Regions from separate parts of the Nocardia sp. NBC_00511 genome, predicted to be linked through region 2. Evidence: riboswitches for the same ligand, from Rfam matches in the RefSeq annotation. Region 2 holds a riboswitch; each other region holds the start of a gene.

Region 1 (3,630 bases), 2.7 Mb from region 2:
GTCCCGGATGGTTGCGGGCGAAGCGGATGTAGGCGACCGCGACCTCGCGGAAATCGCCGGTGGCGGCGCGCAGTTCGGCATCGAGGAGGTCGAAGCCCGCGATGGCGAGTTCGGTCAGCAGGCCCTGCCGGTTGCCGAAGTGGTGGGCGGGTGCGGCGTGCGAGACCCCGGCGCGCTGGGCCAGGGCTCGCAGCGATACCGAGTCGACGCCCTCGGCCGCGATCTGCTCGGCGGCCGCGTTCAGCAGCGTCGCTCGCAGGTCTCCGTGGTGGTACACGCTCTTGGTCATGCCTCGATGGTGGCCCAGAATCTAGACGTTGACAAGTTTCCTGGCCGGACCTAATCTGGCCACTGTCTAGATTGCTCGATCGCACAGGAGCCGCACTGATGGCACCGCTCATCGTTCTCATCGTCGTCACCGGGCTGGCACGGCTGGCCGGGTGGCTGCACGCCACCGACTGGCTGAACTCCTGGCCGCACGCCGCCCGCATCGGGCTGGCGGCCATGTTCACCCTCACCGCCTCCGCGCACTTCCTGTCGCCGCGCCGTGACGGCCTGATCGCCATGGTCCCGCCCCGGCTGCCGAACCCGACCGCTCTGGTGACCGCCACCGGCGTGCTCGAATTGGCCGGTGCCGCCGGGCTTCTCGTCCCCTGGGCCGCACCGCTGGCCGCCACCTGCCTGGCGCTGATGCTGATGCTGATGTTCCCCGCGAACATCCGGGCCGCGCGCGAGGATGTCGGCGTCAAGTCGATGCCGCTGCCCCTGCGCGCCGCGGTTCAGATGATGTTCGTCGGGGCCTGCGTACTGGCCGCGTTCTGAAGGCTATTTGATCGCGACGGGGCTGATCGGGGATCCGACGGCCCCCGGGATCTTCAGAACCGGTGCGCAGAGCAGGAATTCGTAGATCTGGTCCTCGGCGCAGTCCCGGCCGAGGGCTTCCAGGTCCCAGATCTCCCCGAGCGGCGTGCCCATATCGCGCAGTGCGATCATGTGCAGGGGCAGCAGCACCCCGTCCTCGGGCACCATCACCTCGACGGCCGGATTGTCCACCGCGACGGCCGCGATCTCGTTCTCGTGCAGCCACTGTGCGCAGCGCCAGCTCAGTCCGGGACTGCCCGCGAACCACTCCGAATGCTTGTGGGTTTCCAGAAACCTTGTCCACCAGCCGGTTCGGATCACCAGGATGTCGCCGCCCGCCAGCTCGACGTCCTGGGCATCCACCACAGCCTGGAGATCCTGCGGCGTGATGACCGTCCCGGCCGACAGCCGCTCGACCCCGAAATGTCTTGCGACATCCAGCAGTACGCCGCGGCCGATGATTCCGCCGCGATCGGCGAAGTGCTCGATCCCCAGCTTCGTCGCTCCGAAACTGGTGACGGCGGCGGCCGGGACGCCGTTGTAGAGCAGCCCGTCGTAGTACACGTGCGACAGCGCGTCCCACTGGGTGGCCGACTGCAACGGCATCATGATGTAGTCGTCGTTGAAGCGCATGGGACCGGCGGCGTACATTCCCGCGATCTGCGCTTCGGTGTGTCCGCCCCAGCCCTCGAGGTTCGCCGCGAAGTTCGCGTCGCCGCCGTCTACGGCCATGAGGTGGATGGGGTTGCGGCGGAAGCCGCTCGCGCCCTGCGGTCCGTAGGCGTCGAAAGGAATGCCGAGCGGGATGCTGCGCCCGGCCCGCGCGCAGGCGGCGCCGGCGGCGATTCGGGCGGGGGTGATCAGGTTCAGCGTGCCGAGCTGATCGTCCTCCCCCCAGCGGCCCCAGTTGCGTACCTTGTTCGCGACTTCGCGCCACTGATCGGTCACCGAAACGCCTCCACTTCGAATGCTGCATCGATCTTTACCCGCCCGCGCGCGGCCTGTCGAGAGCCGGTCCCGCCCGCTCTGGTTGGATGAATCCGGTGACCAGCGTTTCCTTCCGATTGATCCCCTCGCAGCGTTTCGATCGCGTGATGCCCGCGTGGGCCGAGCACTACCCGCAGTTCGACACCGTCGTCGGCTATTCGGACCTGGGTCACGCCTTCCTGATGAGCACCCGCACCGGCGAGTACGGCCTGCTCGACCCCTACAGCCCGGGCGTGAAGACCTACGGCCCGTTCACCGAGGTCGGCGAGTTCGTCACCGAGGTGCTCTTCGACCCGAGCGTCATCACCTATGTGCTGCAACCCGATCAGGTCACCAAGATCCGGCGGCTCATCGGCCCCCTGGCCGAGAACGAGGTCTACATCGCCACGCCCTACCCGTTCCTGGGCGGTTCCGAATCCCCGGAGTCGTATCAGCGAGGCGGTGTGTGGTCGTTCTTCGACCTGGTGGCGCAGGCCCAGGACTTCGACTGAGACCCCATTTGTCCGATTCGACAATCGGCATCTAGCGTGTGGAACGCCGTGGTGTACGGGAATTCCGGTGTCGAAACCGGAGCGGCCCTCGCCACTGTGATCGGGAAGTCGGCGCATCGTCCGGCCCGCAGCCAGCGGGCAGGCCACGGGATCAGTGATACCGGAAGGCCAGGTGCGTCGATGCTGGACCCGTCAGCCAGGAGACCGGCCACGGCAGCTTGACCCGTTTCCACGAGGTGCTGGAAGGCCGATCCGATAATGACCGTCACCGATACCGCCGTGCCCGTGCTGCGCTGGGAGCGCCGCGACTGGATTCGCACCGGCGGACTACTCGCCGCGATCGCCGTGCTGCATGTGATCGCCTTCGGCATCCTGCTCGCGCTGGTGATACCGCACCACTACACCGTCGGCACCCAGGTGTTCGGCCTGGGGCTGGGCATCACTGCGTACACGCTGGGCATGCGGCACGCCTTCGACGCGGACCATATCGCCGCCATCGACAACACCACCCGAAAGCTGATGGCCGACGGCAAGCGACCGGTATCGGTGGGTTTCTGGTTCGCGCTGGGACATTCGACGGTGGTGGTGCTGCTGGCCGCGGGCATCGCGGCGGGGGCCCGGCTGGCGACCACGCTGACCGATGACGATTCGGTGGTCCGCAAGGATCTGGGTCTGCTGGGCACGGTGGCGTCGGGGACCTTCCTGTATCTGATCGCCGCGCTGAATCTGGTTGCGCTCGCCGGGATCTGGCGGGTGTTCAAGGCCATGCGCCACGGCGAGTTCGACGAGCACGAGCTGGAGAAGCATCTCGACAGCCGCGGTTTCCTCAATCGGATGCTGGGGCGGTTGACGCGCTCGGTGACCCGGCCGGGCCAGATGTACCCGGTGGGCCTGCTGTTCGGAATCGGCTTCGACACCGCCACCGAGGTCACCCTGATGGTGATGGCCGGCTCCGGCGCGGCCGCCGGACTGCCCTGGTACGCCATCATCTGCCTGCCGCTGCTGTTCGCGGCGGGGATGAGCCTGTTCGACACGCTCGACGGCACCTTCATGAATTTCGCCTACCACTGGGCGTTCTCCAATCCGGTGCGCAAGGTGTACTACAACCTGACCATCACCGGTCTGTCGATCGCGGTGGCGTTCCTGATCGGCACCATCGAACTGGTGGGGATCCTGCACGACAAGCTCGACCTCAGTGATCCGATCACCGCGTGGATCGCCGGAATCGATTTGAACAACGTCGGTTTCGTGATCGTCGGGCTGTTCGTCGTGGTGTGGGCGGTCGCGCTCA
Region 2 (3,630 bases):
GTCGGGTCAGGGGCTCCTCGACTCCGCCTCCAGCGAACCAGCTGCGGACGCGAATATAGCGAACACTCATCGCAATGCGAAAGGCGGGCCCGCTCCTATCCCAAGGAGTGGACCCGCCCAGTGGGGTTCGAGGCGTCAGGACACCGACGCCGCCACCTGAGCGTCCGCGGCACGCTCGCCGAGCAGGCGCGGGGCCAGCCAGGCGAAACCGACACCGATGACGACCCACAGGATCAGTTGTGCGGCAAAGGAGTACAGCCGGAAGTGGAACAGATCGTCGGCCGGGAAGCCCGGGTACACGATCGCGCCCGAGGCATCCTTGAGCGGCTGCGGGGTCTCGGTGTCGAAGTCGCCGAACGCCTTGTTCTCCGACAGGTGACCCAGCGACGGCAGGATCAGCATGACCACGCCCACGGCCACGACGAACGACACCGACGCGGCGATGCTCGCGGTCCAATTCCCCAGTCGCGCGGCCAGTTTGCGGCCCAGCCAGATCGCGCCGAGCAGGAAGGCCACGCTCAACACGATCATCAGCATGTAGAGCCCCGTGCGCTCCTTGATGGTGTCCGGGTGCCCGATCGAGGGCGGGTTGGCCGGATACTTCAGGAACGGCACCACATACAGCGTCAGGAACATGCCACCCGCCACCAGCAGCGCCAGATTGCGGGCGGTGACCTTGCCGACCCGGCGCAGCGCCAGGTAGTAGACCACCGCGAACAGCGCGCCCAGAGCCGCACCGAACAGGATCATGCCGAACGGCAGACCGAGGTTCTGCTGCTGCGAACGGGTGAAGATCTCCGGGCCCATGTCGTCCATGGGCTTACCGGCGGCCTTGTCCAAGGCCATCTGCGCATCGTCACGCCCGGACTCGTAGTCGATGGCCCGATTGATGATGGGCTCCGCCATGATCCGGGCGAAAATGAACGCGATCAGGCCGCCGAGCGCGCCCAGCAGGACGCCGCGGCCGATGATGGATTTCTCCATGATGAATGCTCGCTCCCTCGGCTAGTGGCAGGGGAAGCCGAGGAAGTGGCGACCGTCGTGCACGAACTCGTGCACATGCATGTCACTGCCGAAGATCGACACCGCGCCCTGATCGACGCCGATGAAGTAGATCGCCAGCAGCGCGAGCACCGTGGTGCCGATCAGCCACACGGGAGTCGGGATGGAAAGCGATGCGGCACCCAGGCCGGAGCGGGGAGCGTAAGACGTAGCCACGAGGACTCCTAGTGCAGTAGGGAACTCGCGCCCCTACACGGATACGACACACGGCGCCCGAGGGTCTGACTCACACCCGAGGATGCTCACAGTGGCGCGACCGTTCCGGACTTTCACCGGATTCCACGAATCGCCGATCACATGACGATACGAAACCACCTGCAAACAGGTCAAACGCACGGCCACAATGATTTCTGACCAATCACCTGGCGGGCGCCGGCAGGGCTCCCCGGCAACAGTGGCGGCCCGGCATATCGCCCGGTCAGGAGACGATGCCGAGGGCGGAGGGCCGCGTCACCGACAAGCCGTCGAACTTCGGCGTCCGGCTGGACACCCTCGGGCCAGTCGCCACCGACTGAATCCCGGTCGTGTTCAGCCGGTGCCATCGGAGCCTCTCCACCGGCCGGGCGTGATCGCCCCGGGCGGCTGTGGTTGCCCGCTACCACCGTCAGAAGTCCGGACACCTCGGCGAACCGTGGTCGGTACCGAAAGGTTTTGTCGTCGTGGCGAATCGCGGTATCGGGTGCCGCCACACCGTAGTGCCGAACTCCCCACGGAACGGTTCAGGTGTGCTCGAATTGGGAGGTATCGGGTCTCGGTCCGGCCGGGGAAAGGGAGTGCAATGGCGGTAAATGTGGTCGCACAGCTCAACTTTCGTGGTGAGACCCGGGAGGCGTTGACGTTCTACCAGTCGGTGTTCGGGGGTGAGCTGACGCTGATCACCTATGAGCAGGCACAGGTGCCGACCACCGCCGCGGGCGCCGACGATGTCATGTGGGGTCAGTTGGCCGCGCCCAACGGCTTCTGGATCATGGGCTACGACGTCCCCGCCCACACGCCGTGGAGCCGGGGCGACAACTCGTTCTGCCTGTCGGTGCGGGGTGACCTACCCGAGGAGATCACCGAATCCTGGGACAAGCTCGCGGTCGGTGCCAAGATCGTCGTCCCGCTCGGACGCGCACAGTGGTCACCGCTCTACGGCATCCTTCAGGATAGGTTCGAGATCACCTGGATCCTCGACATCTTCCGCGATCCCGCCGACGAGACCGACTGAAGCGAACAGGGCTGACCGTCAGCGGTTATAGAGCACGATTGTGCCGGGGCGGTCCGGGAGCGCGGCAAGAGTGGGAACGTTGGTCGCTTCGATGTATTTGATCTGGCCGTTCGCGACCACGAAGCGCTCGGTGACATCGTCGGTGGCAATGCGGGTACCGAGGATGCCGCCGTCGACGTTGTAGTGCGCGGTGACCCCGTCCGCAGTGTCGGCGAAGGTGAGGTTGTAGATCCGCAGCACGGTCTGGGATTGGCTGCCGGTGTCCATATAGTTGGCCAGGTCGGCACCGGAAAGTCCGGTCACCACGCCGTTTTCGACACGGGTGCAATCCGGCGCGAAAGGCACGGTGTCGTCATCGCGACCAGGCAACGCCCGCAGGTAGGTCAAGGCGATGTCGCGTGCCGATGCCGCTGTCATATCCGGTGCGGCCGAGGCGATTCCGGTGGCGAACAACACGGCGATGGCGGCCAGAGGAACCGAGGCAACAGCTTTCACCCGGTGATCGTAAGGTTTGAAACGCGAGTAGGTCACCGATTCCCCATATCGCTCGCGATAATGGCGGCAATATTGCGTTCGGCCAACGCGGTCACCGTGACGAACGGATTCACGGTGGTCGAGCCGGGAATGAGTGAACTGTCAATGACATACAGGCCCGGATACGAGGTCAGCCGCCCGTAATTGTCGGTCGACTCGTTCAGCACGCAGCCACCCAGCGGATGGTAGGCGAACTCGTCGCCCCAGATCTTGCCGTCACCGAACAGGTCGTTGCGGTAGGTGGTGCCCGCGCTGGCATTGATCGGGTCGAGGATGCGTTTGGCCGCGTCGATGCTCGGCTGATTCCACGCGGTTTGCCAATCCAGGTCCACCCGGCCGGTGGCCTGGTTGAAGCTGAAGGTGCCGCGATTCGGGTTCTTGGTGATGGCCAGGTGCAAATTCACGAAGGTTTCGATGCCGATGGGGAATGAGGTGATTTCGGCGAACGCGGGGCCGGCGGTGTCGTCCCAGTTGTCGATGCCGAGAGCAGTGATGGTGGACTGGTTGACCCCGGTCGGATCGGTGAGTTGATTCTGCCTGGCGGCCATCACATTGCCGTTGTTGCCCCAACCGGACCCCACCGAGTCCGGGAGGTCGGGCAACGCTCCGGTCGCCTTCTGCGTGACCAAGAGTTTGCTCGTACCGACACTGCCCGCGGCGAAGAAAACACGCTGTGCGACAACGTTTTTGGTGGCGATGACGTTTCCGTCGGTGCCGATCTGATCCATCTGCACCCGGTAGCCGCCGGGCGCCGGGGCCACGCGGGCGACAGTATGCAGGGGAACAACGGTCACCCGACCGGTCGCGGCAGCCTCGGCGAGGTA
Region 3 (3,630 bases), 150 kb from region 2:
CTCGCCGACGCCTACACCGATGCCTTCCGCATCAACGTGATCACCGCCGTGCTGCTCACCGAGGCGCTGCTGCCCGACCTGTCCCGGCCCGGCGCGAGCATCGTGTCGGTCAGCTCCATCGCCGCCCTGCGCGGCGCGGGCCCCTACGGTGCGGCCAAGGCCGCGCTGCACGGCTGGGCGCTGGGTCTGGCGAGTCAGCTTGCGCCGCAAGGCATCACGGTCAATGTCGTCGCTCCGGGTTTCGTGCCGGCGACCGAATTCTGGGCTACCCGCCTCACCCCGGAGCTCGAGGCCGACCGCGTCGCGCAGATCCCGCTGGGTCGGGCGGGGACTCCCGATCAGATCGCCGCGGCCATCGCTCATCTCGCCTCGCCGGACGCCGCCTGGACCACCGGGCAGATCCTGCAGGTGAACGGTGGCACCCTGCTCGGACGTGGCTGAGGCGCAACCCGAACGCGCCCGGCAGCCCGCGGATTGACCGGCGCTGCGGCGGTTTCGTATCGTCTACCACCACAGATCGGGGACGCGTCATCCCCTCGAGGGTTCAGGAGAGTCCCATGGTCACGAGCTCTGCGGCATGAGCGCGGTCACTCGACTCACGCTCATCACCCATGCGATCACCGACGCGGTGCAGACGGCGCGTTTCGCCGCCGATGAACCGCTCAACGAGCTGGGCCTGCGCGCGGTGCAGAAGGCCGATCACAGCGCGCTGCGGGCCGACGTGGTCCAGATCGGACCGGAGGCGCGCACCGCCCAGACCGCGGCGCAGCTCGGTCTCACCGGTGACACCGAACCCGCACTGCGCGACCTCGATTGCGGGGACTGGACCGGTTCGGAGATGACCGATCTCGCCCCCGAGTCGCTGATGGGCTGGCTCGGTGATCCGGAATACCGTGGGCACCAAGGGGAGTCGATCATCCAGGTGATCGAGCGGACGCGGACGTGGATGAACGGCCTGGCCGAGCATCCGGAGCGGATCATCGCGGTCACGCATCCGGCGATCGTGCGCTCCGCCATCCTGATCGCGCTGGCGGCTCCCCCGATCTCGTTCTGGCGTCTCGATATTCCGCCGCTGTCGGCGACCACGCTGCATCAGCGCGGCGGTTCCTGGACGCTGCGCGAGGCCGCGCATTCCCTGTGACCCGTGTTTCCGTGCGCGGTCAACGGTGTTTATGCTGATTGCGCAGCTGGTTCGCTGGCGGTGTGGCATTCGGAGCCCCGAGTCCATCGTGAGCGTCGAAGCTCGCGTCCGGCGGTGACGCCGGGGGCGAGTGAGAGGGAACCCGGTGAGAATCCGGGACTGTCCCGCAGCGGTGAGCGGGAACGACCGCCGTCACACGCACTGGGCACGTTGCCCGGGAAGCGACGGCCAGTAGGTGGATCCTTCGAGATGAAGGATCGGTGCCCGCGAGTCCGAAGACCTGCCCGCTGTGCCGGATACACCGTATCCGGCGGTCGTCGCCTCGTGGATCGGGCGTATCACCACTCGGCTGCCGCGACTCGCTGTCGCGCGGCCGGTGTGTGCTCCGGTAGGGCGGCGGCTGTCCCGCACTCTGCAATGGAGTCCACCAGTGGTCACAGCGAATACCTCCACCGCCTCGGTCGTTTCACAGTCGCTCGCGGAGCTCGATCCCGAGCTCGCGGCCGCGATGGCCGGTGAACTCGCCCGCGAACGCGACACCCTCGAGATGATCGCCTCGGAGAATTTCGTGCCGCGCGCGGTGCTGCAGGCGCAGGGCAGTGTGCTCACCAACAAGTACGCCGAGGGGTATCCGGGCCGCCGCTACTACGGCGGGTGCGAGCACGTCGACGTGGTGGAGACCCTCGCCCGCGATCGGGCCAAGGAACTGTTCGGGGCCGAATTCGCCAATGTGCAACCGCATTCCGGGGCGCAGGCGAATGCCGCGGTGCTGATGGCGCTGATGAATCCGGGCGAGCGGCTGCTCGGACTGGATCTCGCGCATGGCGGGCATCTCACCCACGGCATGAAGTTGAACTTCTCCGGCAAGCTCTACAAGGCGCACACCTACGGGGTCGCCAAGCACGATCACCGCATCGATATGGACGAGGTGCGGCGGATCGCGCGCAATACCTCGCCGCGGGTGATCGTGGCGGGGTGGTCGGCGTATTCGCGGCAGCAGGATTTCGCGGCGTTCCGGGAGATCGCCGACGAGGTGGGCGCGTACCTGTGGGTGGATATGGCGCATTTCGCGGGTTTGGTTGCGGCCGGACTGCATCCGTCACCGGTCCCGCACGCCGATATCGTCTCCTCGACCGTGCACAAGACCCTCGGTGGTCCGCGCTCCGGGCTGATCCTGGCCAAGCAAGAGTTCGCGAAGAAGCTCAACAGTGCGGTGTTCCCCGGGCAGCAGGGCGGACCGCTCATGCACGCGATCGCGGCGAAAGCGGTGGCGTTCAAGATCGCCGCGGGTGCGGAGTTCGTGGCTCGGCAGCAGCGCACGCTGTCCGGTGCCCGGATTCTCGCCGAGCGGTTGAACGGCAGTGATGTGGCCGAGCGCGGGATCGGCGTGTTGACCGGCGGCACCGATGTGCATCTGGTGCTGGTCGACCTGCGAGCCTCCGAACTCGACGGGCAGCAGGGTGAAGATCTGCTGCACGAGATCGGAATCACGGTGAACCGCAACGCCGTTCCGTTCGACCCGCGCCCGCCGATGGTGACCTCCGGTCTGCGGATCGGGACCGCCGCGCTGGCCACCCGGGGTTTCGGCGACGCGGAGTTCACCGAGGTCGCCGACATCATCGCGACCGCGTTGGCGGGCAGCGCCGATCTCGACGCGCTGCGGGCTCGGGTGCGCAAGCTGGCTCAGGATCTTCCGCTGTATCAGGGTCTCGAAGACTGGCGGCTGGTCTGATCGCGGCGGCCTGCCGGGCTGTCCGGCAGGCCGATTCGTTGCGGCCATCGACCCCTGAGGAGCAGTGTCATTTTGAAAACCTTCCAATTGGTACGGTATTGCGCATGAAGACGACGACACGGCTGTTGCCGATCTTCGGCCTGATCGGCATGCTGGTCGCCGGACTCACCGCCTGCGGCAGCCCCGCGGACAAGACGACCGGCGCGGCGAGCGCCACCCCGGATCGGCCCGGACGCACCAGTTATCCCCTCACCCTGGACAACTGCGGGGTGAAGGTCACCTTCGACCAGGCCCCGATCCGGGCGGTATCGCTGTATCAGGCGTCCACCGAGATCCTGCTGTCGCTGGGGCTGGCCGATCGCATGGTGGGCACCTCGACCTGGTTCGATCCGGTGCTGCCCGCGCTCGCCGCCGACAACGCGAAGGTGCCCCGGCTGGCCGACAACGACTCGTCGCTCGAGGCGGTGCTCGGCACCAAGCCGGACCTGGTGACCTCGGCGAGCGCGCACACCTTCACGCCCGCCGTGGTGGCGGAGCGGTCGCGGTTCGCGCAGTTGGGGATTCCGACGTATCAATCCCCGGCGGTGTGCACCGGCGCGGATGTGCGGGGCGAAACCGTCACCCGCACAGCGCCGCTCGGTGTGGACACGCTTTTTCAGGAGATCACCGAGCTGGCCCGGATCTTCGATGTGCAGGATCGCGGGGCGCAGCTGGTCGAGCAGTTGAAGGGGCGGTTGCAGGCCGCGACGGCGGGCAA
Region 4 (3,630 bases), 1.6 Mb from region 2:
TTCCATCTGCTCGGCGGCGGCCACGAGCGCGTCCACATCCGCGGAGGGTTCGCTCGAGCGCAGCACCGGCAGTCCGGCGGCCTTGGCGGCCGCGATGGCCCGCGCCTTGTTTCCGGTGAGCTCCAGTACGTGCGAGGACGGCCCGATGAAGGTGATGCCCTCGGCCGCGCAGGCGGCCGCCAGGTCCGGGTTCTCCGACAGGAACCCGTAGCCCGGGTAGATGGCGTCGGCCCCGGCGGTCTTGGCGGCGTTGATGATCTCCTCGATCGTCAGGTACGCCCGCACCGGGTGCCCGGGTGTCCCGATCTGGTAGGCCTCGTCCGCCTTCAACCGGTGCACGGAGTTGCGGTCCTCATAGGGAAAAACCGCGACCGTGCCGATCCCGAGTTCGTAGGCCGCGCGGAATGCGCGAATGGCGATCTCGCCGCGGTTGGCGACCAGGACTTTGGAGAACATTCGCCTAAGGTACCTGCCCCCGGCCACGGATCGGGCATCGAAGTCCCGTTCGCAGCAATCTTCACACCGTTCCGGTCGCGGCTGCGAATTTGTGTTAATCACACGGATACATCCCTGCCGGTGAGGCCTGTGCCGCCCGGACCACCGGATTCGCCATCGTGCTAAGGATCCGTGCCGCACCGGGGCGACGCGCGCACCGCACCCGCCGAGACACTCCCGCGTCCGGATAGCGCCGAAATCGTGTCACCCCCGTGCTCAGCACAATGCGCGATACACAGGCGTGCGACGTAATCGCCTGCGGGGCATACGGTTTCAAACAGCCGGAGCCAATGCCCCGCTGGCCGAATATCGCCGACCCGTTGTGCGCCTGCGCTTTTCAGCTCAGGCGGCGACCCGAACGCCAGACCGACGGCGAGTCACCGTACTCCCGTTTGAACGCGCGACTGAACGCCTCCTCGGCGTCGTAGCCGACCCGCCGGGCGATCGCCACGATCGAGAGATCGGTGTCGGCCAGCAGATCGGTGGCCAGGCGCATGCGCCATTCGGTCAGATACCGGATCGGCGGGCGATGCAGGACCGTGCGGAACCGCAGATCCAGCAGCGACCGTGAGACCGCCACGGCATCGGCGAGCTCCCCCACCGTCCACTTGCGGGCCGGATCGCGGTGCAGGTGGCCGAGCGCGGGCGCGAGCACCGGATCGCGCAGCGCCGCGATCCAGCCGCAGTCCACGGCCGGCCGCGAGGCCAGGTACAGCCGCAGCACCTCCACCAGCAGCAACTCGGGCAGGCGGCCGCCGACCGCGCCGCCGTGAATCCCGGATACCTGGGTGAGCGCGTAATCGATGGTGGCGCGCACCCATTCGGCGGCCGCGCCGGTCGGGCGCACCACGAAGGCGCGCGGCAGCGCCCGCAGCGCCGGATCGAAGAGCGGGTCGGCGCTGTCGAGGTAGCCGCACACCACCTCGGTGCGCGCGCCCGCGCCGCCGTGCCGCAGCACCGGCATGGTCCGCCACGGCGGGACGAGCATGAAGTCCGACAGCGGCACCACCTCCGCGTCGTCGACGCCGCCCATCCGGTGCACGTCCGCGTACGGCAGCACGATCACGTCCCCGGCGTGCGCCCAGAGTCGGTCGCCGCCTTCGGGATGCACCCAGCAGCTGCCCGTCGCGACCACATGGAAGAGGGTGACCCGATCGCTGCCGGGCCGCAGTGCCAGCGCGGTGTCGTGGCAGGTCATCGACTCGTAGGCCCACGGTTCGGTGTACTCGGCGCGCAGGAAGATCGCACCCGTCAGCCGCAGCCTGGCGAGCACGGCGTCCGCCGGGGCGGCCGCGTTCAGGTCCGGGTTCATCTCGACGGTCACGTTCATATCCAGAGATACGTTCGCGTCGCCCGCCGCGTTCACCGCCACGACGGTGGTCGTGGCGTCCTGATCAGGTATCCCGGGGAGCGGGTCATGGCCTCGCGGCGCACTGCTCACGAAACTGATGGTGTCACAACGAAAGGGAGCTCCCAATGCCGCTGTTCATGGATATTCACAACCTGCCCGAGCCGGTCGACGCCGAGCAGGCCGCCGCCGCGCACGCCGCCGATCTCGCGGCCCAGTCCGCCTACGGCGTCGACTACTGCAACTACTGGTTGGCTGCGGACGGCAAGCAGATCTTCTGCCTGGTCTCCGCGCCGGACGCCGAGACCGCCGCGCTGGTGCATCGCGAGGCGCACGGTCTGGTCGCCGACGAGATCCACGAGGTGACCGAGGGTAAGTGACCGCCGGCGGGCCGATATGCTCGGACCCGCAGTCGGTTCGCCAGGCGCGGATCAGGATCGGTGCACCCATCGTCCGCGCGCCCGGCGTCGAAACCGTACGACCCGGCGACGGGTCGGCCGGCGAGAGGGAACCCGGTGGGAATCCGGGACTGTCCCGCAGCGGTATGCAGGAACGACCGCCGTCATACGCACTGGGTGAGAATCTGGGAAGCGACGGCCACTAGGTCGGCCATCGAGGCCGGTGCCTGCGAGTCCGAAGACCTGCCGACCGTGCCGGATACGCCGTATCCGGCGGTCGGCGCCTCGTGGACCGGGCGGACGGACTCCAGGCCGCTTCGCGCTGCCCGGGTCCGCTTCGCGCGTGTGGCGGCGGCCAGTGCTTCGGACACTGGAGATCGATCCCGTGACTACCACTTCACCGTTCACCGCAACGGTTCTCGGCATTCCGCGCATCGGGCCGCGCCGGGAACTCAAGAAGGCCATCGAGTCGTACTGGGCGGGCCGCATCGACGCCGAGGCCCTGCACACCGTGGGCCGCGAACTGCGCGTCGCCCATCTGACCACGCTGGCGGCCAGCGGCCTGGATTCGGTGCCGGTCGGCACCTTCTCCTATTACGACCAGATCCTCGATGCCGCGGCCATGTTCGGTGCGCTGCCCGCGCGGGTGGCGGACATCGCCGATCCGCTCGACCGGTACTTCGCCGCCGCGCGCGGCACCGACACCGTCGAACCGCTGGAGATGACCAAGTGGTTCGACACCAATTACCACTATCTGGTGCCGGAATTGGGTCCGGACACCGCGTTCGCGCTGGACGCGCGCAAGCTGCTCGGCGAGCTGCGCGAGGCGATCGACCTCGGGGTGCCCGCGCGGCCGGTGCTGATCGGTCCCCTCACCTTCCTGAAGCTGGCCAAGGATTCCGAGGGCAATGCGCTGCGGCGCCTCGCCGAGCTGCTGCCGCTGTATCAGGAGTTGCTGCGGCTGCTGGCCGAGGCGGGCGCGCAGTGGGTGCAGATCGACGAACCGGTGCTCGTCACCGATCTCGACGAGGTCGAACTGGCGCTGGTCGAGCACGTCTACTCCGAGCTCTCCGCAGTGACCGAGCGGCCCGCGATCCTGGTCGCCACCTACTTCGGCCGTCCCGGACCGGCGCTGCCGGTGCTGGCGGCGACCGGAATCGAAGGCGTGGCACTGGATTTCGTGTACGGCACCACCGTCGAGGACGTGGTGGGCACGCCCGCCCTGTCGGGCAAGCTGGTGGTGGCGGGCGTCGTCGACGGCCGCAATGTGTGGCGCACCGACCTCGATCACGCGCTGGCCACCCTCGCGACGCTGCTGGCCGGAACCGCCACGCTGGTGGTCTCGACCTCCAGTTCGCTGCTGCACGTGCCGTATTCGCTCGACGCCGA

What was found. Region 2 has a riboswitch for cobalamin ahead of OG300_RS09620 (CbtB-domain containing protein). Riboswitches for the same ligand answer to the same signal wherever they lie in the genome.
Region 1: linked by a shared signal. The riboswitch ahead of OG300_RS22100 (HoxN/HupN/NixA family nickel/cobalt transporter) and the one ahead of OG300_RS09620 (CbtB-domain containing protein) in region 2 are both predicted to bind cobalamin.
Region 3: linked by a shared signal. The riboswitch ahead of glyA (serine hydroxymethyltransferase) and the one ahead of OG300_RS09620 (CbtB-domain containing protein) in region 2 are both predicted to bind cobalamin.
Region 4: linked by a shared signal. The riboswitch ahead of metE (5-methyltetrahydropteroyltriglutamate--homocysteine S-methyltransferase) and the one ahead of OG300_RS09620 (CbtB-domain containing protein) in region 2 are both predicted to bind cobalamin.

What each region holds. Positions count from the first base shown of each region.
Region 1 covers NZ_CP107849.1:4,707,338-4,710,967, forward strand. Annotated here, with positions in the region: gene OG300_RS22080 (TetR/AcrR family transcriptional regulator) at 1-289, opposite strand, end outside; gene OG300_RS22085 (DoxX family protein) at 388-822, shown strand; gene OG300_RS22090 (cyclase family protein) at 826-1,809, opposite strand; gene OG300_RS22095 (T6SS immunity protein Tdi1 domain-containing protein) at 1,905-2,339, shown strand; cobalamin riboswitch at 2,372-2,567, shown strand; gene OG300_RS22100 (HoxN/HupN/NixA family nickel/cobalt transporter) at 2,598-3,630, shown strand, end outside; gene OG300_RS22105 (SDR family NAD(P)-dependent oxidoreductase) at 3,628-3,630, opposite strand, start outside.
Region 2 covers NZ_CP107849.1:2,028,659-2,032,288, reverse strand. Annotated here, with positions in the region: gene OG300_RS09625 (CbtA family protein) at 136-984, opposite strand; gene OG300_RS09620 (CbtB-domain containing protein) at 1,006-1,218, opposite strand; cobalamin riboswitch at 1,259-1,388, opposite strand; gene OG300_RS09615 (VOC family protein) at 1,841-2,272, shown strand; gene OG300_RS09610 (hypothetical protein) at 2,291-2,767, opposite strand; gene OG300_RS09605 (FAD-dependent oxidoreductase) at 2,800-3,630, opposite strand, start outside.
Region 3 covers NZ_CP107849.1:1,880,539-1,884,168, reverse strand. Annotated here, with positions in the region: gene OG300_RS08880 (SDR family NAD(P)-dependent oxidoreductase) at 1-441, shown strand, start outside; gene OG300_RS08875 (histidine phosphatase family protein) at 578-1,141, shown strand; cobalamin riboswitch at 1,237-1,444, shown strand; gene glyA (serine hydroxymethyltransferase) at 1,572-2,873, shown strand; gene OG300_RS08865 (ABC transporter substrate-binding protein) at 2,978-3,630, shown strand, end outside.
Region 4 covers NZ_CP107849.1:426,933-430,562, reverse strand. Annotated here, with positions in the region: gene OG300_RS02055 (pyruvate carboxylase) at 1-456, opposite strand, end outside; gene OG300_RS02050 (AraC family transcriptional regulator) at 833-1,936, opposite strand; gene OG300_RS02045 (nickel-binding protein) at 1,972-2,223, shown strand; cobalamin riboswitch at 2,316-2,507, shown strand; gene metE (5-methyltetrahydropteroyltriglutamate--homocysteine S-methyltransferase) at 2,627-3,630, shown strand, end outside.